Thioclava sp. GXIMD2076: one gene and its partner. The protein of the gene in region 1 binds, or shares a complex with, the protein of each later gene. Links are inferred from orthologs where the notes say so. Each region holds a gene or a part of one and is shown in the gene's direction. Other genes may lie near its edges. The genes, in order: uvrB and WDB91_RS08260.

Region 1 (10,904 bases):
CGGACTGACTATCGGCAACGAGGCGGTCTGGTCGCGCCTGCCTGCCGGTGCCGGCCCGAACCTGCTGGGGATGGATCTGTTACGCCTGACGCTCGAACGCGCCTGTGATGCCGATGAGGGGCTGGAGGTGCTGACCGGCCTGATCGAGGCGCATGGTCAGGGCGGGGCTGCCGCGCTGACCCGCGAGATGGTCTATCACAATGCCTTCCTTCTGGCCGATGGCCGCACCGGCTGGGTCGTGGAAAGCGCAGGCCGCCACTGGGTTGCCAAGCGGGTGACGGGGTGGGCCACCATCTCCAATGTCTATTCCATAGGGTCCGATTATGATCGGATCTCGGATCGGGCCGAAGCCTTTGCCACAGCGCAAGGCTGGCACGAGGCTGGCACGCCCTTTGACTGGGCGCGCGCCTATACCGATACCACCCGCGCCAATCTGCCCAGCTGCCGCGCGCGGCTGGCCATGTCACGCGCGAAAGTGGAGGGCCTGCCCAAAGGCGAGATCGGTCTGGGCGAGATGATCGAGGTTTTGCGCGATCATGGCGATGCCGCTGACTGGTCTCCGGGCGGCGATGGTCAGGCCTGTGTCTGCATGCACGGGGTAAGAGCTGATCTCGGCTCGGAGACCGCCGCCTCGATGATCGTGGCGCTGCCTGCGCAACCTGATGCCCCGCGCGAGATCTGGGCAAGCCTTGCCTCGCCTTGTCTGTCGGGCTTCATTCCGCTCTGGCTTGATTGCGACCTGCCGCATGACTGGACCCAACCCGAGGAGATCACCGATCCCGATCAATGGTGGGATATCGAGCGTCTGCAACGCCTGATCGAGCCCGATTACATCTCCCATGCCAGCGCCTTGCGCGCCCAGTTCAACGGTATGATCCACAAGGCGAGGGCCGAGCTGGCTCTGGCACAGAACGCCGATAGCGCCACGCGTAACGTCATCACCCAGCGCACCGCCCGCGCCTATCGGGAGATCGTCGATGCGGCACTGCAGGACCACGCCGACCGCCCGCAAAGCCCCGATGCGCGCGGGCCTTATCTGGCGGATCTCAACCGCGCGATCCCGCGCACCACCCGAAGCGTGCGCGAGGCACTCGCTTTGCACCCCTCCCATCCCTAACCCAGAACGGAGGCCCGTTTGCCCCCCGCCACCGACTCCCGCATCACCGAGCAACCGCAGATCGACCTCGGCGCGCTTTCCGCCGCCTGCACGCGGATCGAAGCTTCGAAGGCCGCCAAACTGGCGCAGGAGATCTGGGGGATCGAGGGCCAGCTGACGCGGCTCGATACCGAGAAGGATGACACTTTCGCGCTTATCTCCTCGGGCACCAAGCTGATCTTCAAGATCGCCAATCCTGCGGAAAGTGCGCAGGAGCTGGATCTTCAGGTGAAAACGCTACTGCATCTGAAGGCCCGTGCCCCCGATCTGCCGGTGCCGCAGGTGCTGCCCGCGCGTGATGGCCGTGCCTTGGTGGCACTGCCCGGCCCCGATGGGCCACGGCTTGCACGGATGATGAGCTATCTCGAGGGCGATGTGCTCGATACCCTCCCCCCCGTGGCCGCAGAGCAATACCGGATCGGCGAGATCAACGCGCGGCTGCGGTTGGCCATGGCCGATTTCCGCCACCCCTTTGCCGCCCGCCAGATCGCATGGGATGTGCGCCACCTGCCGGCGCTTGCGGGGCTCCTGGACCATGTGGACGACCCGTGCCAGCGCAAACCGCTCACCATGGCCTTCGACCAGATCACCGCGATGGCAGACCGGATCAACGCCCTGCCCCGCCAGATCCTGCATAATGATTTCAGCCGCTCCAATCTCCTTGTGGACCGCACCCGGGCGCAATCGCTGACCGGCATCATCGATTTCGGCGATGTGGTGGAAACAGCCGTGGCCATTGACCTCTCGACCGCGATGCTCAACCAGCTGCCGCGCGACGAGACAGAACTGGGCCATGAGGAGATGTTCACCGGCGCCACGCGGCTCTTCGAGGGCCATATCGCCCATGCGCCCCTCGGCCCCACCGAGCGCCAGCTGCTGCCGCATCTGGTCTTTGCCCGCGTGGTCACCCGCGCGCTGCTGACCCTCTGGCGGGCCAAGAAATTCCCCGAGAACCGCACCTATATCCTGCGCAATACCAATCAGGGCTGGGCCCAGCTCGACTGGTATCTGTGTCAGGACCCCGCCAAGCTCTCCACTCGCCTTCTGTAAAGCCACTCCAAGGACCTTCCCATGAATGTCGTCTCCCCCCAGCCCCCACAGATGCCCGCACAGACGGGCGGCAAAATGGTCAACGCTTTCGATCCAAACAGTCTCGACCATCTCGACCCCGCGCTCCGCCACGCGATCAAGCGGCGCTCGCGGCTGCTCGGCCCCGCCTACCGGCTCTTCTATCAGGAGCCGGTCGAGGTCTGCCGTGGTCAGGGCACGCGGCTCTGGGACAGTCAGGGGCGCGAATATCTCGACGCCTATAACAACGTGGTCTCGGTCGGCCATTGCCATCCGCATGTGGTGGAGGCGGTGCATCGCCAGATGTCCACGCTTTGCACACATACCCGCTACATACAGGAAGGCATCCTGACCTATGCCGAGGCGATGCTGCCCAGTTTCGGCGGGCGGATCGGGGCGGAAGGGCATATGATGTTCGCCTGCACGGGATCAGAGGCCAATGATCTGGCGCTGCGCATCGCCAAACACCATACGGGGCGGCGGGGGATCATCGTCACCGAAGAGGCCTATCACGGCAATTCGGAATTGACGGCGGGCTTCTCGCCCTCGCTGGGCGAGAATGCACCCTTGGGCACATGGGTGCGCCGCATCCCCGCCCCCGACAGCTACCGCCACGACCCCGCCACACTGGGCCGGATGATGGCCGAGGCGATCACCCGCGAGGCGCATCTTCTCAAACGCCATGGCGACGGGCTGGCGGCCTTTGTCGCCGATAGCCTGTTTTCCTCCGACGGCGTCTATGCCACCCCCGAGGTGCTCAAGCCGGTGATCGAGGCGGTCCATGCCGCGGGCGGGCTGTTCATTGCGGATGAGGTGCAATCGGGCTTTGGCCGCTCGGGCGAGGCGTTCTGGGGCTTCCAGCGCCACGGGATCGACCCCGATATCATCTCGATGGGCAAACCGATGGGCAACGGCTTCCCCGTGGCGGCCATTGCGGTGGCCCCCGAGGTGGTGGCCGAGTTTGGCCGTGATATGCGCTATTTCAATACGTTCGGCGGCAATGGCGTGGCCATGGCTGCGGCCAATGCCACCCGCGAGGTGCTGATTGGCGAGGGGCTGCAAGAGAATGCGCGCAAGATCGGCGCGGTGCTGCGCGAGGGGATCGCGGCTATGGCCAAGACCCATGACAGCATCGGGGATGTGCGCGGCGCAGGCCTCTATATCGGGGTGGAGATGGTCAGCGACCGCGCGGCAAAGACCCCCGATGCGACGAAAGCGGCGACCATCGTCAACGAGATGCGCAAACGCCGCGTGCTGATCTCGGCCACCGGCCCCGCGGCCAATGTGCTCAAGATCCGCCCGCCACTGGTCTTCTCGCAAGCCGATGCCGACTGGCTTCTGGACACGCTGGAAGAGGTTCTGGCCCTGTAACGGCTGCTCCTATGCGCAAGAAAGGTCCGGTTCGCGCGATCCGGACCTTTTGGCATTGACCCGCGCGAGAAAATATCGTGAACATCCGCCCAGACGGCAAGCAGCACCTCTTGAAAGCCGCCCCCCTCGGGCCACATCTAAGGCGCAGCCCCGATAGGTAGAGGTTCATGCCCCATAACAACACCAATCTTCCCACCGAACGCCCCGATGTGCTGACCAAGCCCAAGCTGGAAGGCGGGCGGCGTTTCGTGATGCATTCGGAATTCTCGCCCGCAGGCGACCAGCCAACGGCAATTGCCGAGCTGAGCCAGGGCGTGCGCGACGACGAGCGCGATCAGGTGCTTCTGGGGGCAACGGGGACCGGCAAGACCTTCACCATGGCCAAGATCATCGAGGAGACGCAGCGCCCCGCGATCATCCTTGCGCCCAACAAGACGCTGGCCGCCCAGCTTTACGGCGAGTTCAAGGGCTTCTTCCCAGAGAATGCCGTCGAGTATTTCGTATCCTATTACGATTACTACCAGCCCGAGGCCTATGTCGCCCGCTCGGACACCTATATCGAGAAGGAATCCCAGATCAACGAACAGATCGACCGGATGCGCCACTCGGCCACCCGCGCCCTTCTGGAGCGGGACGATGTGATCATCGTGGCCTCGGTCTCGTGCATCTACGGTATCGGTTCGGTCGAGACCTATTCGGCCATGACCCAGGATCTGAAGGTGGGCGAGCTTTACGAGCAGCGCAAGTTTCTGGCCGATCTGGTAGCACAGCAATACAAGCGTCTCGACGCGGCCTTCGTGCGCGGATCGTTCCGCGTGAAGGGGGATACGGTGGATCTCTGGCCGGCCCACTTGGAAGACCGTGCATGGCGGTTCTCCTTCTTTGGCGAGGAGCTGGAAGCGATTACCGAATTCGATCCGCTGACCGGTGCCAAAGCCGACAGTTTCGAGCAGATCAGGATCTATGCCAACAGCCACTATGTGACGCCCCGGCCCACCCTCAATCAGGCCACCAAAGGCATCCGCAAGGAGCTGGGGCTCCGGCTCAAGCAGCTCAATGACGAGGGCAAGCTCCTCGAGGCCCAACGGCTGGAGCAGCGCACCAATTTCGACCTCGAGATGCTCGAGGCCACAGGCGTGTGCAACGGGATCGAGAACTATTCGCGCTATCTCACGGGCCGTGCACCGGGCGAGCCGCCGCCCACGCTGTTCGAGTTCATCCCCGATAATGCCATCGTGTTTGCCGATGAATCCCACGTCACTGTGCCGCAGATCGGCGGCATGTATCGCGGCGACTACCGGCGCAAGTTTACACTGGCCGAACACGGGTTCCGCCTGCCATCCTGCATGGATAACCGCCCCCTCAAATTCGAGGAATGGGACGCGATGCGTCCGCAGTCGATCTTCGTCTCGGCCACGCCCTCGAAATGGGAGATGGAGCAGACCGGCGGGATCTTTGCCGAACAGGTGATCCGCCCCACCGGCCTTCTGGATCCGGTGATCGAGATCCGGCCCGTCGACACCCAGGTCGATGATGTGCTTGACGAGATCCGCAAGGTTTCGGCCAAGGGGTTGCGCACGCTGGTCACCACGCTGACCAAACGCATGGCCGAGGATCTGACCGAATATCTTCATGAACAGGGCGTGCGGGTGCGCTATATGCATAGCGATATCGACACGATCGAGCGGATCGAGATCCTGCGCGATCTGCGGCTCGGGGCGTTCGACGTGCTGATCGGCATCAACCTCCTGCGCGAGGGACTCGATATCCCCGAATGCGGGTTGGTCGCGATCCTCGATGCCGACAAGGAAGGCTTCCTGCGTTCGACCACCTCGCTGATCCAGACCATCGGGCGCGCCGCGCGAAACTCCGATGGCCGCGTTATCATGTATGCCGACAAGATCACCGGCTCCATGCAGGCCGCTATGGACGAGACCGAGCGCCGCCGTGCCAAACAGATCGCCTATAACGAGGCGCATGGCATCACGCCGCAGACCGTGCGCAAGAATGTCGAGGATGTGCTGGCGGGGCTCTATCAGGGCGATACCGACATGTCGCGCGTTACCGCCAAGGTCGACAAGGTCAAGCCGGGTGCCAACCTGCAGGCGCATCTCGACAGTCTGCGCATCGAGATGCGCAAGGCCGCCGAGAACCTCGAATTCGAGGAAGCTGCCCGCCTGCGCGACGAGGTCAAGCGGCTGGAGGCTGTGGAGCTTGCCGTCTCGGATGATCCGATGGCACGGCAATCGGCGGTGGAGGAAGCCTCCGATGCCGCCACCAATGCCCGTGGCCGTTCGACCGCCGGTCGCCCCGGCCAGCGCGGCGGCAATGTGCAGCGTCGCAAGAAGCGCTGAGCCCGCAGCCACACGGCGGCTAGCGCCGGCCCGCCACCGCCGGCCCGCATCCGCCGCGCATCCGGTTAGGCCGGTGGATTTCGCGGGGCCCTCTCTGGAGTGGCGCGCATCAGTGCTTATATAACCACAATGAGCATAACTCCGATCACTGGCCCCATTCTCTTTCTGGACGAGATCACCGAGACCTCGTGCAAGATCGCGGCCCTCTTCATCGCGCCCGAGGGCGTTACCGTCCCCGATATCTATGTCGGAGACACCGCCATAAAGGCGACGCCCTTGGCGCATTTCGCCAAGGCGGTGGTCTGGCGGGCGCGGTTCGGCCTGCCTTTGGGAAGCCGAACCGGCTATGAGTGGAACGGCACCCGATATCCCGTCTCATGCGAGTATTCGGATGCGCCCCGCATCGGTTATGTGTCCTGCAATGGCGAAGAGATCGGCGATCTGCTGCGGGAAGGCTCCGAACGCAATGCCATGTGGGCCCGTCTGCGGGAGGATCATCGTGCACGCCCCTTCGTGCTTTTGCTGCATGGCGGCGATCAGGTCTACGCGGACGAGGTTACCGATGGCCATGCCCTGACCGAGCGCTGGCCGGAGGAGGTGCCCGAAGATCCGTCAGAACCCGAGCTGGCGGGCCTGCGGGACCATCTTAAAGAGGCGTTCTTCGAACGCTATTCCACGCTCTATGCCGCGCCGGAATTCGCCTGGATCGCGGCCCGCGTGCCCTCTCTCATGCAATGGGATGACCACGATATCTGCGACGGCTGGGGCTCGCTTCCTGCGGCCAAAACACATTCGGCAATTGGCCAGACACTGTTCTCGGCCGCCCGCGAGAGCTTCCTGATCTTCCAGCAGGCTGCCGCGGACGGCGATCTGCCGCGCCGCTTTAGCGACCCCCTCGGGCAGCATCTCGGCTGGCGCGTCGAGACCAAAGGACTACGCATCATCGCACCGGATTTGCGCTCCGAGCGCAGCCGCCGCGCGATCATGGGGCAAGGCGGCTGGGCCATGATGGAGGAGGAAGCCGCCCGCAAGATGCGCGGGCACACGTTCCTGATGTCGAGCGTCCCGCTTCTGGGGCCGAGGCTTTCGGTCCTCGAGGCGCTGATGGTTCTGACGCCCAGCATGCAGAAATACGAGGATGATCTGCGCGACCAGTGGCAGAGCCGCGCCCATCGCGCCGAGTGGCAGCGGATGCTCCGGCTCGCGCGGTCGATGGTGCTCGAGGACGGGCATCGCCTGACGGTGCTTTCAGGCGAGATCCATCTGGCCACGAGAGGCCGCATCGATTTCGCGGCGGGGAGATCACTGCAACAATTGGTGGCCTCGGGGATCGCCCATCGCGCCCCGCCCCGCGCCTGGGCCAACCTGCTGGGTGCGCTCGCATGGCTGGGCGAGGCCCCGCTGGAGGGCCACCCGATCCGCATAACGCCACCGCCCGGACAGGCGCGCCGCTATGTCGCACAGCGGAACTATCTTCGGCTGGAGGGGCGGGAGAAGACGTGGTCTGCCTCGTGGGAATTCGAGGAGAGCGGCCCAACCGAGCCTCTGGCGCTCTGATCCGTCCGGCAGGGCCGGAAGGCTTGCCCCCCCGCAGGCGGTTTGCTGCTCTGCCCATATCTCGCCGACCGGCAGCGCCAACCGGTCCGCTCCCTCCAAAAGGCCGCTGCTGCCTCTCCGCTTATCACTCGGGCTTTCGGCTTATACCGAAAGACGCACACCGCTCTCACGAACGATGTATGGCGCGCTATCGATAAGCTGACTTGAGGCAAATCAAGCGTTGCGGCCTGTCATGACCGCCCGAGCCGTCATCCGGCCAACCCGGACGCGCTGCCGGAAGAGGCACCACCGGGAGCCCGATGAAGGGCCAGCCCTCCATCGGTCGCATCGCGGGTTTTCACGTCAGCTCGGCACGATCCGTCTGCGCGCGACATAGGCCACGAGTTCGACCGCCACGAGCACCAGCATCGACAGCCCCACCAGCGGAAAGAAGATCCCAGCAGCAAGCGCCATCACCAGCAGCACGCGCGGGATGCGCCCGTCATCCGGCAAAGCGGGCACACCGAGCCCACCGACCGGACGGCGTTTCCACCACATGACTGCGCCCGAAAGACACAGCCCGATCATCGCAAGACAGGCGAGCGCCAGCACGATCTGGTTGGCCAGCCCCCATTCCTGCCCCATATGCACGCTGATCCCCCATTCGGCCCAACGCCCCAGCCCCCCGAGATCCGCGAAACCGGCATCATAGAGCACAGCGCCCGAATACTGGTCGAGATGGATCACCCGCTCGTCCTGGATGGTATCGGGATAGACCGAGGCCGAAAAGACACCTGTCGGTCCTTCCGGCATCGAGAGCGAATAGCCCGGCACGAGCCCGAGCGCCTCGACCTCGGCCACCACCTGATCAAGGCGCATCGGCACGCCACTGGGTCCCTGCGCCGCCACTCCGGTATGGTGGCCCGCATGGGCACCCGTTGCCTCGGGCAGCGGTGATTGCGGGATCGGCTGGCGCTCCATGATCCAGGGCGCGCGCTCGACAGCCTCTCCGGTAGGGACGCTCGAGCGGGGCAGATCGGACCAATAGCCATCAGGCATGCCCAGCCCGAGGGCATAGGCGAACGTGTAGAACTTGCCGCCCCAGACGCCCGACCAGGGCAGGCCGGTCAGTGCCAGAAACACAATGAAGATACCGGTATAGATCCCCGTCACCGCGTGCAGATCCCGCCACCACGGACGGCCACGGCGGGCCCTGATCCGCACGGTCCCCACATGTTTGCGCCCGCGCGGCAGCCAGAGATAGACGCCCGACCCCACCAGCAGGATCATCCAGCCTGCCGCCGCCTCGATCAGCCGGTTCCCGAACCAGCCGACATAGTCGAGCGAATGCAGCCTGCGCACGAGCGACATTACGGGGCTGCCGGAGGCGCCCCCGTCCCAGAGCGTGCCCAGCACGGCCCCGTCATGGGGGTTGACATAGATCGTGTCGCGCAGCCCGTCCGCGCCCATTATATCCACCTCGGCGCTACGGTCGGCGGCAGGGGCAGGCGCATAGGCCTTGAGCGTGCCCGGATGGGCATCGAGCGCCGCCGCCACGATCCGCGAGGGCGACAGTGCATCTTCGGCCGGTGCCACAAAGCGCAGCTTGTGATAGGCCGCGTTGTTGATCTCGTCCTTGAAGAGATAGATCCCGCCCGTCACCGCGAGGATCAGCACGAAGGGCAGGACGACGAGCCCCGCGACGAAATGCCAGCGCCACACGGCGCGATAGAGTGCGGAGCTACCCGCACGCGAAGAGAGTTCGGTCATCTGGAATATCCATAGAGTCCGCCGGACGCCACGACCGGGCAGTCCTGTTCTGCGGACATGCAAAAGGGCACCCCGCACGGGCCGCGCGGGGGAGAGACATCTGATCAGTCAGACGCTCCCAGGGGGTGCCCTGATGCCATGGGCGGACCTCTGTGCCGAACCGGTCCCGCGCAGTCCCTCACCCGCCCGCCACCTGTCCTGCGCCACGAACCGGCCTTCGACCGTTACGAATTCGGGGCGCGGAGCATCGGGCAAACTGTGGCAGAACGGGCAGTGATATCCCGCCCCATGCGGGGTCTCGCCGCAGATGCCGCCCGCGAGCGGATCGTGGAGAAGCGCATGGGCCTCCCGCGCGAGACTGTCTTGCGTGGGCGCCATCATTGCCGCCGAAAGAACGCTCGCCCATGCAAGGCACAGGCCAAGGATCAGCGCGGCGAATGTCGGCATACGAACGGTCATGTCCCCCTCTGCCACGGTTTTATTCACATGAAAAGCATTACTCCGCTTCAAATGCGTGCCGCTACGACGACGCACAGGTGACGACCTCGTGCACAAGCCTGAAGATCGGTGGCAGACCGCCTTCGGGCGCCCCGCCAACGGCGCACCGCAGTGCCTGAGGCAGCAGCGGCTAGAATGTCCTTCTCTTCGGGGGAGGCGACAAGCGGGCGCGGCAACAAGACCTGAACGATGAAACATGCCTTACTGGCGTTGCGCCGCGCGAATGGAGCGGCTCGAGCCGTTCTTTCCGAAGAACCGCCGAAAGGCCCGCACCGCTGATCGACGCGCCCTAGCGGCACAATCTTCCTCAACCACGATGGTGTGCGATGGTGCGGATCGAGCCGCCATTGATGATAAGGCAGGCCCCACAACAGCATCGCATTGTGCCAAGGTGGGTCTGGTTACAGCCATCCGGGAGGCGCCATCCATGGGACGGCCTATTATGATCGGCATCGATCTGGCCAGGAATGTCTTTCAGGTCCGCGGCCTCGATGCGAAGGGCAAGGTTCTCTGTCGCCGCCAACTGCGGCGCACATAATTGCCGCTTTGCTTCTCGCGCTTGGAGCCGTGTCTCGTCGGGATGGAAGCCTGTGGTAGGGCGCATCATCTGGGGGCGGGAAATTGCTGACCCAAGGACATGAGGTCCGGCTCATACCACCGGCTTACGTGAAGCCCTACGCGAAGAAAGGAAAGACGGATGCGGTCGATGCCGAAGCAATATGCGAAGCGGTGACGCGTCCGACCATGCGCTTCGTTCCGGTGACGCGCTGGCGCGGCGGTTGGCGACGCTACCTGGGCCAAGCCCTATCTCGTCCGGTGCATTTGCCGCAACGACGCCCGACATGAGCGCATTCGGGAGCGAAAGCCTCTGATGCAGGACCTGACTGGCTGGACAAAATGCTTGAGCGCAAACCGGTAAAGGTGGTCGCGATCCGCGCTGGCCAACCGCATGGCCCGGACGATCCGGGCGCTGATCCGAAACGGCGAGAACTATCCGGCCGCGCAGGCATAAAACAGAGAACCGTCGTCGGCGTCAGGTCGGCAGGCTCAGAGACGGTGAGGCGCAATGTGAGGTGATGGCACAGGGAAGGTGATACGCCTCCGTTCGGCGGCATGCTCGAACACATGGCGTATCCCCACCTCACCCCAGT
Region 2 (10,966 bases), on another replicon or contig:
CGGGCGCGCAATCTGGATCTGGCGCGGATGCGCAATGCGCAATCGCGCGAGCGGCTCGACAGCCTGAGCCTGCGGATGACACAGGCCCAGCTGCGCCGGACCCAGCAGCTGGGCGAGCGGCTTGAGCGGCTCGACCGGATGCGCCAGACGCTGGGCTATACCGAGACGCTCAAGCGCGGCTATGCCGTTGTGCGGGCGGGCGAGCGCGTTGTGACAACGGCGGCCGCGGCGGCGGATCAGGCAATGTTGCAGATCGAGTTTGCCGACGGGGTTCTGCCGGTGGCTGTGGAGGGTGTTGATGCACCCACGCCCATCGAGAAGCCCGCAGAGAGGAAGGCCCCGAAGAAAAGCGTGAAGAAAGACGATCCGCCCGAGCAGGGCAGCCTGTTCTAGGGCGACCCCTCTCGGGGGGGGCGCGTCCCGTCGGGGCATCGAACCCCTCCGGTCCGCGCGATGCGTTCCGCATCGGGGCGCCCGTGCCGGAGGGGCTCACACGCCGATATCGGGGCCCGGGCAATTGAGTGGCGTCTCACTTTCCTGTAGCGAGATCAGCGGCTCCGACGCGCCGCCATCGCCCATGAACTGGGCTTTCAGCCCGTCCTTCGTGTCGAAGAAATGCCAGCATTGCTTGCCATTCTCGTCCTGGTAATCGAAGCAGATCTCGTCGCCTTCCTGCGCCCATGTGCCCGTCTTGCATTCGCTTTGTGTGAACGCCCAGAGCACTTTACGGCCTGGCAGATATTGTTCGATCCCGTAAGGCAGACCACCTGCGGAATAGGTGATCGTCTTGCCGGTGGTGCGCGCTTCGAACCCTGCGGCATCAAGTGGTGTCTCGGCATCCTGCGCGAGGGTCATATGGCCGGTGAGGGCCACCATCAGGGCGAGGGTGAGCGTGGCATGGGGGCGCATTGGTCTGGCTCCGGCTTGGGCAATCAGGGCTATCTTTGCAAAGCAATGGCGCAAGGGAAACCCACAGAGCCGTGAGGAAGCTATCCCTGTGCCCGCCGCCGACTGTCCAGCGCATCGAGGCGCGGGTCCATGATCTTGCGCCAGAGCGGTGGGAAGAGGGCGATTACCGCCATGCTGGGCAGCGAGCGGGGCAGGATCGGGCGCTGGGCGGTGAGCGTTCCCATGCGAAGTCCTGCATAGGGGCGGGAGGGATGGGCATGATGGTCGCTGTGGCGTGGCGCATTGAGCATCCAGAAGGCCGAGGCCGGCGGGCAGGCATCCCAGCTATGGTGCGGGCCTACGGGCTCGTAGCGTCCCTCTCTCTTGACACGGCGCAGCCCGTAATGCTGGACGTAATCGGCCAGAAGAAGCTGGATCTGGGCATGGGCACAGAGCGCCAGATAGATCGCGATCCCCCACGGGCCGAACAGCATCCCCACAAGGCCGAGCGACAGGGCTGCCCCCACCAGATGGGCGGTATAGGGCGTGCGCCAGAGGGGGAGGGCGCGGCGCTGGCGCAGGCGGTTCTCGGTCTGCCAGCCCGCTTGCCAGGAGCCAATCCATGCGCGCGGCAGGAACCGCCAGAAGCCCAAGCCGCGCGGGGCGGAATTGGGGTCGAGCGGGGTGGCGACATGGATATGGTGCACGAGCCTGTGGGCTGAGGCGTGGTGGCCGAAGAGGAGGGTGATGTAGATCATCTGCCCGAGCCGCACGAGCCCTTTGCGGGGGCGGTGGATCAGCTCGTGGGCGGCGGGCACACAGAGCTGGCCCAGCGTGAAACCGCAGGCGGTAAATAGCGCGAGTTTGGCAAGTGCCTGTGGAAATGCGCGCATTCCCCAGCCGGTTAGCAACGCGTCGATGGCGAGCCCGAACGCCGCCAGATACCCGAGGGAAATCACCACGAGAAGCCCGTTGCCTGCGGGGAATTCCGTGCCCTCGGGCGCATCGGAGCGGGGTGCGGGATGCGCGAGATCGAGGAGCTGGAGAAAGGTCGAGGTTGCTAGGAGCGCCAGCAGGCACCACCAGCCGCCCAAACAGGCCGCCACGATCACCAGCCCCATGGGCACAAGCGTGGCGAAAACGAAGGGCAGGGTCTGGCGCATCAGCGGCATCTCTCGTCAGGGTGGCATCTTCATACGCCGCCCGAGCGGCAAAATCGACGGAAATCGCGGTGTTTTAGGGCGGCGGGGGCGGTTTGGCCTGCCCAAGCCCTTCCATCGGTGGGCGGGATTGATTAGGTGGAACGTAATCTAACAGGGGCCAGTATGGGCCAATAGGGGCGAGCCATGTCGTTTTTCAAAAAGCTGAAATCCCGTCTGACGCGTTCTTCCTCCCGTCTGGAGGAAGGGATCGAGGATCTGGTGGCCGAAAAGCCCGCGCTGCCGGGACCGGAAGACGGGATCGACGAGGCGGTGGCCGGTCCCTCGGCTTCCGGGATGCCGTCTTCCGAAAGCCCCTCCGCTACCCCTGTTGCCACGCCTCCCGCCGGGAAACCTCCCGCCGGGCTCCCGCCTTCCGAGATCCCGCTCGGGCAGGTCCCTGACGAGCTGCCCCCACAGCCCCCAGAGGCGCCGGCTCCCGCGCCGCAGGAACTGCCCGACGAGACGCCGAAATCCGCCGCCGCACCTCTGGCCGACCAGATGCCTGCAGCCGTCGATCCGGCGCAAGCTGCCCCGCAACAGGCGGGTAAATCGGGCTTCTTCGGACGTCTTCTGGGCGGGGCTCGCGACGACAGCCCGCGCCGGGTGCTCGATGACGAGTTCCTCGAGAGCCTCGAGGAGCTGTTGATCGCCTCCGATATGGGCGTCGAGACCTCGTTGCGGGTGACTGCAAATCTCGCCGAGGGGCGGATGGGGCGCAAGCTGTCGGTCAACCAGATCAAGGAACTGCTGGCCGAGGAGGTCTCCCGCATCATGGAGCCCGTGGCCAAGCCCATGCCGATCTTCCCCAAGCGCCCGCAGGTGGTGCTGGTGGTGGGCGTGAACGGCTCGGGCAAGACCACGACCATCGGTAAGCTCGCGAGCCAGTTCAAGGCGGCAGGCAAATCGGTGGTGATCGCGGCGGGCGATACGTTCCGTGCCGCAGCCGTCGAGCAGCTGAAGGTCTGGGGCGAGCGCGCCGATGTGCCGGTTCTGACCGCGCCCGAGGGCTCGGATCCCGCAAGCCTTGCCTTTGACGCGATGACTCGCGCCGAGGCCGAGGGTGCCGATCTTCTAATGATCGATACGGCGGGGCGTTTGCAAAACCGCGCCGATCTGATGGAGGAGCTGGCCAAGATCGTCCGCGTGATCCGCAAGAAGGACCCCTCGGCGCCGCATAACACGCTTCTGGTGCTGGATGCGACGACGGGGCAGAACGCGCTCAATCAGGTGGAAACCTTCCGCAAGCTGGCCGATGTGTCGGGGCTGGTGATGACCAAGCTCGACGGCACGGCCAAAGGTGGTGTGCTGGTCGCGCTGGCCGACCGGTTCGGCCTGCCGATCCATGCAATCGGCGTGGGCGAGCAGATCGATGATCTGGCCCCCTTCGACCCGCAGGACTTCGCGCAGGCGCTGGTGGGCATCGAGCCCAAGTAACTGACACGAGTGTGAGTGGCGCCCCCGCGCCATTCGCGCCATACCCTTACACGCCCCCTCAGACGAGACAGGACGGACAATGTCGGAACGCAAGATCAGCCCCGTGGTGAAAGCCGTTTTGGAATGGGGCCCCGTGCTCGTATTCTTCGTGGTCTATATGAAGTTCAAGGATGCCACGGTGATGTTCCATGGCACCGAATATCACGGCTTCATTCTGGCGACCGCGCTGTTCATCCCGCTCCTGACGGTTTGCACGCTGATCCTGTGGAAACTCACGGGCCGCCTGGCCCCGATGCAGATTGCCACGCTGGTGCTGGTGATCGTGTTTGGCGGGCTGTCGGTCTGGCTCAATGATCCGCGCTTCTTCAAGATGAAGGTGACGCTGATCTATCTGCTGTTTGCGGGTATTCTGGGGCTGGGGCTGATGCTTGGCAAGCCGTGGCTGCAGCTGGTGCTGTCGGACAATCTGCCGATGAAGCCCGAGGGCTGGACAATCCTGACCAAGCGGCTGGCGCTGTTCTTCCTTGGCCTTGCCGTGCTCAACGAGGTGATCTGGCGCACGCAATCCGAGGAGCTATGGGTCAATTTCAAGACCTTCGGGCTGATGATCCTGATGTTCGCCTTCCTGATGGCGCAGGGCGGGCTTCTCAAACGCTATGCGCTCGAGGAAGACGAGACAGACGAGGGCTGAGCCCCGCCTGCTTTGTCCGCCTGCACCGGCTGCATCCCAGCCAATCCTTGACCGAGTGAGGCGATAGGCGTATCGCATCGGCCAATCGGGCCGTAGGGCGGCTTTTCGTCAAGGATGAGGACAAGATGACCAAGGATTGGAACACCCGCACGAAACTGGTTCACGAGGGTATTCGTCGCAGCCAGTATGGCGAGATGGCCGAGGCTCTGTTCCTGACCCAAGGCTTTGTCTATCCGTCGGCGGAAGTGGCCGAGGAACGCTTCCTGCATTCGGGCCCCGACGAGTTCATCTATGCCCGCTACGGCAACCCGACCACCCGCATGTTCGAGGACCGCATCGCGGCGATCGAGGGCACCGAGGACGCCTTTGCCTGTGCCTCCGGTATGGCGGCAGTGAATGCGGCGCTCTCCTGTCAGGTGAAATCGGGCGATCATATCGTGGCCGCCCGCCAGATGTTCGGGTCGTGCCTCTATGTTCTCAAACTCCTACAGGGGTTCGGGGTGGAGGTGACGCTGGTGGATGGTGTTCAGCTGGCCCAATGGGAGGCCGCGATGCAGCCCAACACCAAGATCTGTTTCTTCGAGTCGGTCTCGAACCCCGGTCTGGAAGTGATCGATGTGAAGGGCGTGGCGGATATCGCCCATGCCCATGGTGCGAAGCTGGTCGTCGATAACGTCTTCGCCTCGCCCGTCTTCTCGAAAGCGGTCGAGCTGGGGGCTGATTACATCGTCTATTCCACAACCAAACATATCGATGGTGGCGGGCGTGCGCTTGGCGGCGTGGTCTGTGGCGACCGCGAGTTCATCCGTGGCCCGCTCGAGACCTATGCCAAACATACCGGCGCCGCGATGAGCCCCTATCACGCATGGCTGCATCTTTCGGGTATGCAGACGCTGGATCTGCGTGTGCGCGCCCAGGCCGAGAGCGCAGCCAAGATCGCGGCGGCAACCGAGGGCCATCCGGCCCTGATCCGCGCGATCTATCCGGGCCTGCCGAGCCACCCGCAGCATGATCTGGCGATGGCGCAGATGGGATCGGGCGGCACGATGGTGGCGCTGGATCTGAAAGGCGGCAAGGAGGCCGCGTTCCGGTTCCTCAACGCGCTGGAAGTGGTCAAGATCTCCAATAATCTGGGCGATGCGAAATCCATTGCGACGCATCCGGCGACCACCACGCACAAGAATCTGACCGAGGAAGAACGCGCCGAGATCAAGATCACCCCCGGCATGGTGCGGATCTCGATCGGGATCGAGGATGGAAACGATCTCGTGAAGGATATCGTCGGGGCACTTGACGCAGTTTGATAAGCATTTGTCGCTAGGAGGGTGGCATGAAGGTTCATGCCGCCCTATCTGTGCGGTCTACGGAAAGGATCACCCCGATGAACGTTGATCGCCGCATCGATGCCAGACTTGAGCGCGCCCGCGCAGCCCTGAACGAGCTACGGGACTGGGCAGGCTCCGTGACCCCCGAAGAGGTGGCGGCACTCGATCCGGCCATTGCACGTCTGCTGCCGGGGCGGGAAGTGTCGAACTATCCCGATCTGTCGCGGAGCTATCCCGAGGATTTCACGGTCGACGAGGATTACAAATCCACGATGCCCGATCTGCAGAATGGCCCGTCCTCGCTGATCGTGGGGGCCAGGGCTCGGATCGGCCATGTCGGAATTTCCAACTTCCGCCTGCCTATCCGCTACCGCCGCCGTGACGGCGGCGAGCGCGAACTCGAGACCTCGGTCACCGGCACGGTGAGCCTCGAGGCCGAGAAAAAGGGCATCAATATGAGCCGTATCATGCGCTCTTTCTATGCCCATGCCGAAACCGATTTCTCGCTCGATGTGATGGCGGGCGTGCTCGATGACTACAAAGCCGATCTCGAGAGCTTCGATGCGCGGCTGGCCATGGCGTTTTCCTATCCGATGCGCCGCGACAGTCTGCGTTCTGGGCTCTCGGGCTGGCAATATTACGATATTGCTTTGGAACTTATCGAGCATAGCGGACAGCGCCGCAAGATCCTGCATCTCGATTACGTCTATAGCTCGACCTGCCCCTGCTCGCTGGAACTGTCCGAACATGCCCGCTCGCAACGCGGCCAGCTGGCCACGCCGCATTCTCAACGCTCGGTCGCTCGGATCTCCGTGGAAACCCTCCCGGGAGACCGGCTATGGTTCGAGGACCTGATTGATATTGCCCGTGCCCAGATTCCCACCGAAACGCAGGTAATGGTCAAGCGCGAGGACGAACAGGCTTTCGCCGAGCTTAACGCCGCCCATCCGATTTTCGTGGAAGATGCGGTGCGGGTGCTGGCAGAGGGCCTCAAGGCAGATCCGCGCATCGGTGATTTCCGCGTTGTGGCCAGCCATCAGGAAAGCCTGCATAGTCATGATGCGGTTGCAGTCCTTACAGAAGGTCCGGTCTTTGCGTCCGAGAGCCTTGATCCGAAGCTGTTCTCGACACTTATCCACGGTGGATGAGAGGCTCTGCCTCTCTTGAGCCTGCGGCTCAATTCACTCCGGGATATTTAGAGACGCTGGAAAGGGAACGGCTTTTCCAGCGTCCCTGAAATATCCCGGGGGAGGCGCTCGGAACGAGCGACGGGGGCAGAGCCCCCTTTTTGTTGACCGGCATCTTTGCTATGACAGGAACAATGGTAGAACGGTTGGGGCCGGAATATGGCGCGATTTGACGAAGATGACGCATTCGAAGGCGCGGTCAGCCTCTCGGCCCGTGCAATGGCACGGACGGGGGCGGGCATGCGCCCAGAGCCCTATCTTGACGGGTTGAACCCTGCACAGCGCGAAGCGGTTGAAACGATGGACGGGCCTGTCCTGATGCTGGCGGGCGCGGGCACGGGCAAGACCAAGGCGCTCACCTGCCGGATCGCGCATCTGATGACCACGGGACGCGCCCAGCCCAACGAAGTTCTGGCCGTGACCTTTACCAATAAGGCCGCACGCGAGATGAAAGACCGGATCGGGGCGCTCTTGGGTGGCTCGATCGAGGGGATGCCGTGGCTCGGCACGTTCCACTCGGTTTGTGTCAAGCTCTTGCGCCGTCATGCCGAACTGGTCGGGCTCAAGACCAGTTTCACGATTCTCGATACCGATGACCAGATCCGGCTTCTCAAGCAATTGATCCTGGCCGCCAATATGGACGAGAAGCGCTGGCCTGCGAGGATGCTTGCGGGGCTCATCGATGGCTGGAAGAACAAGGCCCTGACGCCTGATCGCGTAACGGGTGGCGAGACGGCGGCATTTGATCACCGTGGCTCCGAGCTTTATGCCCAGTATCAGGAGCGGCTGCGCACGCTCAATGCCGTGGATTTTGGCGACCTTCTTCTGCATATGGTCACAATCTTCCAGAAATATCCCGATGTGCTCGAGCGTTATCAACGCTGGTTCAAATATATCCTCGTCGACGAGTATCAGGATACCAACGTCGCGCAATATCTCTGGCTGCGGCTTCTGGCGCAGGGGCACAAGAATATCTGTTGTGTGGGCGATGACGACCAGTCGATCTATGGCTGGCGCGGGGCCGAAGTGGGCAATATCCTGCGGTTCGAGCGCGATTTCGCGGGGGCCAAGGTGATCCGGCTCGAACAGAATTACCGCTCGACCGAGCATATCCTTGCAGCGGCGTCGAAACTGATCTCGGGCAATGAGGGGCGACTGGGCAAGACGCTCTGGACCGAGGCACAGGGGGGCGAGAAGCTGCGCCTCATCGGCCATTGGGATGGTGAGGAAGAGGCGCGCTGGATTGGCGAGGAGGTCGAGGCTCTGTCGCGGGGCACGCGGGGAATGGCGCCCTACGGGCTGGAGAGCCAAGCGATTCTGGTGCGGGCCTCGCATCAGATGCGCGCCTTCGAGGACCGTTTCCTGACCATCGGCATGCCTTATCGCGTGATCGGCGGGCCGCGGTTTTACGAGCGCATGGAGATTCGCGATGCGATGGCCTATTTCCGCCTCGCGATCAGCCCCGAGGATGATCTCGCTTTCGAGCGGGTGATCAATACGCCCAAGCGCGGGCTGGGGGACAAGGCGCAGCAGAAGATCCAGATCGAGGCCCGCGAGAATGGCGTGAGCCTCGTGGAAGGGGCGCGATTGTTGCTGGCGCAGGGTGGGATCAGCGGCAAGGGGGCAGGGCAGCTGCGGGCCTTTGTGGCCAATGTCGACCGCTGGAACGCGGTCGTGCGGGCGGCCTCGCCTGCCACTGCGCGCAGCCCTGCGGAGGATGATGACGAGCTCTTCGAGGTGCTCGACGATGCGGTACCGCCCGCAAATGACCATTCGCATCTGCGTCTGGCCGAGGAGATCTTGGAGGACTCGGGCTATGTCGCCATGTGGCAGAACGACAAGACGCCCGAGGCGCCGGGGCGGCTCGAGAACCTCAAGGAACTGATCAAGGCGCTGGAGCAGTTCGAGAACCTGCAGGGGTTCCTCGAACATGTCGCGCTGATCATGGATAACGAATCGAAGGACAGCGAAGCCAAGGTCACGCTGATGACGCTGCATGGGGCGAAGGGTCTGGAGTTTCCGGTGGTCTTCCTGCCGGGCTGGGAGGACGGGCTCTTCCCGAGCCAGCGCAGCATGGACGAATCGGGGATGAAGGGGCTCGAGGAAGAGCGCCGCCTTGGCTATGTGGGGATCACGCGGGCCGAGGAGGTCTGCTATGTTTCGTTTGCGGGGAACCGTCGCGTCTACGGCCAGTGGCAGTCACAGATGCCCTCGCGTTTCATCGACGAATTGCCCCCCGAACATGTGGATGTGATGACGCCGCCGGGTCTGAATGGGGGTGGCTACGGGAGCGGCTACGGGCAATCGACGCTGGGTAGCCAGATCGATGCCCGCGCGGCGAGCGCCGATGTCTATAATTCGCCGGGCTGGAAGCGGTTGCAGACCCGCGGCGTGCAGAGCCAGACGCCCTCGCGCCCGCGCGCCGTAACGGTGGAGAACGAGTTTGATGTGGGCGACCGTGTCTTCCACAAGAAATTCGGCTATGGCGAGGTCATGGGCACCGAGGCCGACAAGCTGGTTGTCGAATTCGACAAGGCCGGCACCAAGAAGCTGATCGCCTCTTTCGTTGTGCCGGCCGATACTGCGGATGATGTGCCGTTCTAGAGCGATTTGAACAGGGTGGTGAGGCGTTTGGCCTCGCCATCCAGCCCGAAGGGCGGGTTGAGGATGAACATCCCCGACCCGATCATGCCATGCCCCTCACGGGCGGGCGGAAACCGGACCTCGTGCGAAAGCGCCTCCGGATATTGTCCCACAAGGCGTGCCACCATTCCGGCCTGCGCGCGGTTTTCCAGCACCGGATACCACAGCGCGATAATGCCGACATTCCAGCGCGTTACCAGCTTGTCGATCAGCTTGGGGATCGCGGTATAGTCGGTCTTCACCTCCCATGACGGGTCGATCATGATCATCCCGCGGCGCGGGGTGGGCGGGGTCATGGCCACGGCCATCTCCAGCCCGTCCTTGTTGTGCAGCCGTGCATGGCGCTTCATCACCGGAAACAGCGCCTGATATTCCTGCGGATGCAGCTCGCAGACCTGCAGGCTGTCGATCTCGCGCAGGAGGGTCGCGGCGATCATCGGCGATCCGGGATAGGCGTCGGGCCCGTGCAGTTCGCGGGTTTTGGCAATCGCGCGGGCATAAGGATGGTCGGGTTTGAACCAGCCTGCCACTTCGGGGCGCTGGATGCCCTGCGCGGCCTCGCCCGTCTTCAGGGCCTGCGCATCCGACAGGTCATAGAGCCCGCGCCCGCCATGGGTTTCCAGATAGCTCAGCGGTTTGTCCTTGCGGGTCAGATAATCCAGCATCACCGAAAGCAGCGCATGTTTGTGAAGATCGGCCAGATTTCCGGCATGGAAGGCGTGTTGATAGGACAGCATGGCTGGCTCCCTGAGAGCTTCGGGTTGGAGTCGGTGATGCCGCGATCGGACGATACGCGCAAGGGGAGGGGCGAAAAAACAAAAACGGCGATGCCCGGGAGGAGATGGGCATCGCCGTTCATGTTGACCAGGGCACCCGGGAGGAGGAGTGGGCACCCTTGGAAACGGATCGGCCCTCAGGGAGGAGGAGGAGAGCCAATCCTAACACGCGCCTCGGGAGGAGGAGTGAGACGCGGTATGGGATGCGGTGCCCTCAGGGAGGAGGAGAGAGGTCACCGCTAACGATCAGCCCTAGGGAGGAGGAGTGGGCTGTCCGTATCTAATTGGGAAGAGGCTTCCCGTGTTTCAAGTGCCCCGTCCGCTTTGGATGTTCTGTATCCCTCGGGAGGAGGAAAGCGATACGGCAACCGGCAGACAGGGCCTTTAGTGGTGGCGGCTCTCAGGGAGGAGGAGAGAGAGCCGCCCATTCCTAAGGCTCAAGGGAGGAGGAGTGAGCCTATGGACGTTCGAATGTCTTAGCGACCGTAGGCAGCTTCGGCTGCGACGCGGGTCAGGGTGGCGCGGCTCATGCCCAGATCGTCGAGCTCGCGGACCGAGAGCGAGCGCAGTTCTGCGAGCGTCTCGTTATAGACTTTGCGGCGGGCGAGAGCGTCTTTGAGTGCTTCGATCAGACCGAGGCCGCGGCGGGTTTGGATGTCATGTGCGATTGCCATGTGCGTCTTCCTTTATGAGTTCGTGCTTTGTGGCGATTACGCCTCTTGTTGTCGCTAACATGGAGAAAATGCTGCTCATGCACAATGGCAGGGTTCACAAGCCCGTCATGCGAAAAGTGCATAACACATTCTGACCTTTTTCGGCC

Evidence for each region.
Region 2: the proteins of uvrB (region 1) and WDB91_RS08260 are in contact, whole or in part, in a crystal structure (PDB 7EGT), measured with the Thermus thermophilus proteins. The link is inferred for Thioclava sp. GXIMD2076 from one-to-one orthologs. Residues at the interface, in WP_096411307.1 of Thermus thermophilus: Glu23, Leu25, Arg26, Asp27, Gly28, Glu29, Arg30, Phe31, Arg55, Glu326, Asp327, Phe328, Glu379, Ser382, Gln383, His398, Gly400, Arg401; in WP_096412145.1 of Thermus thermophilus: His654, Arg656, Phe657, Gln666, Asp668, Glu669, Lys680, Arg681, Leu682, Ser683, Lys685, Tyr686, Ala687.

What each region holds. Positions count from the first base shown.
Region 1 is NZ_CP149933.1:94,656-105,559, reverse strand. What follows is about bases 3,373-6,355. They hold uvrB (excinuclease ABC subunit UvrB), read left to right. Parts: upstream 3,373-3,762; coding sequence 3,763-5,949; downstream 5,950-6,355. Other genes in these bases: WDB91_RS14410 (alkaline phosphatase D family protein), read left to right, coding at 6,079-6,355; WDB91_RS14420 (aspartate aminotransferase family protein), read left to right, coding at 3,373-3,595. Outside these bases: WDB91_RS14430 (hypothetical protein), read left to right, coding at 1-1,117; WDB91_RS14425 (phosphotransferase), read left to right, coding at 1,136-2,206; more of WDB91_RS14420, read left to right, coding at 2,228-3,372; more of WDB91_RS14410, read left to right, coding at 6,356-7,506; WDB91_RS14405 (PepSY domain-containing protein), read right to left, coding at 7,849-9,255; WDB91_RS14400 (hypothetical protein), read right to left, coding at 9,364-9,714. UniProt on the Escherichia coli protein: The UvrABC repair system catalyzes the recognition and processing of DNA lesions. A damage recognition complex composed of 2 UvrA and 2 UvrB subunits scans DNA for abnormalities.
Region 2 is NZ_CP149932.1:1,650,452-1,661,417, forward strand. Bases 6,564-9,608 are described here. They hold WDB91_RS08260 (UvrD-helicase domain-containing protein), read left to right. Parts: upstream 6,564-6,886; coding sequence 6,887-9,331; downstream 9,332-9,608. Other genes in these bases: folE2 (GTP cyclohydrolase FolE2), read left to right, coding at 6,564-6,688; rlmJ (23S rRNA (adenine(2030)-N(6))-methyltransferase RlmJ), read right to left, coding at 9,328-9,608. Outside these bases: xseA (exodeoxyribonuclease VII large subunit), read left to right, coding at 1-393; WDB91_RS08230 (hypothetical protein), read right to left, coding at 490-909; WDB91_RS08235 (alkane 1-monooxygenase), read right to left, coding at 990-2,051; signal recognition particle-docking protein FtsY, read left to right, coding at 2,235-3,524; WDB91_RS08245 (inner membrane-spanning protein YciB), read left to right, coding at 3,604-4,215; WDB91_RS08250 (aminotransferase class I/II-fold pyridoxal phosphate-dependent enzyme), read left to right, coding at 4,341-5,519; more of folE2, read left to right, coding at 5,597-6,563; more of rlmJ, read right to left, coding at 9,609-10,107; WDB91_RS08270 (DUF1127 domain-containing protein), read right to left, coding at 10,623-10,820. UniProt on the Escherichia coli protein: A helicase with DNA-dependent ATPase activity. Unwinds DNA duplexes with 3'-5' polarity. Translocates on single-stranded DNA with 3'-5' polarity. Initiates unwinding more efficiently from a nicked substrate than double-stranded DNA.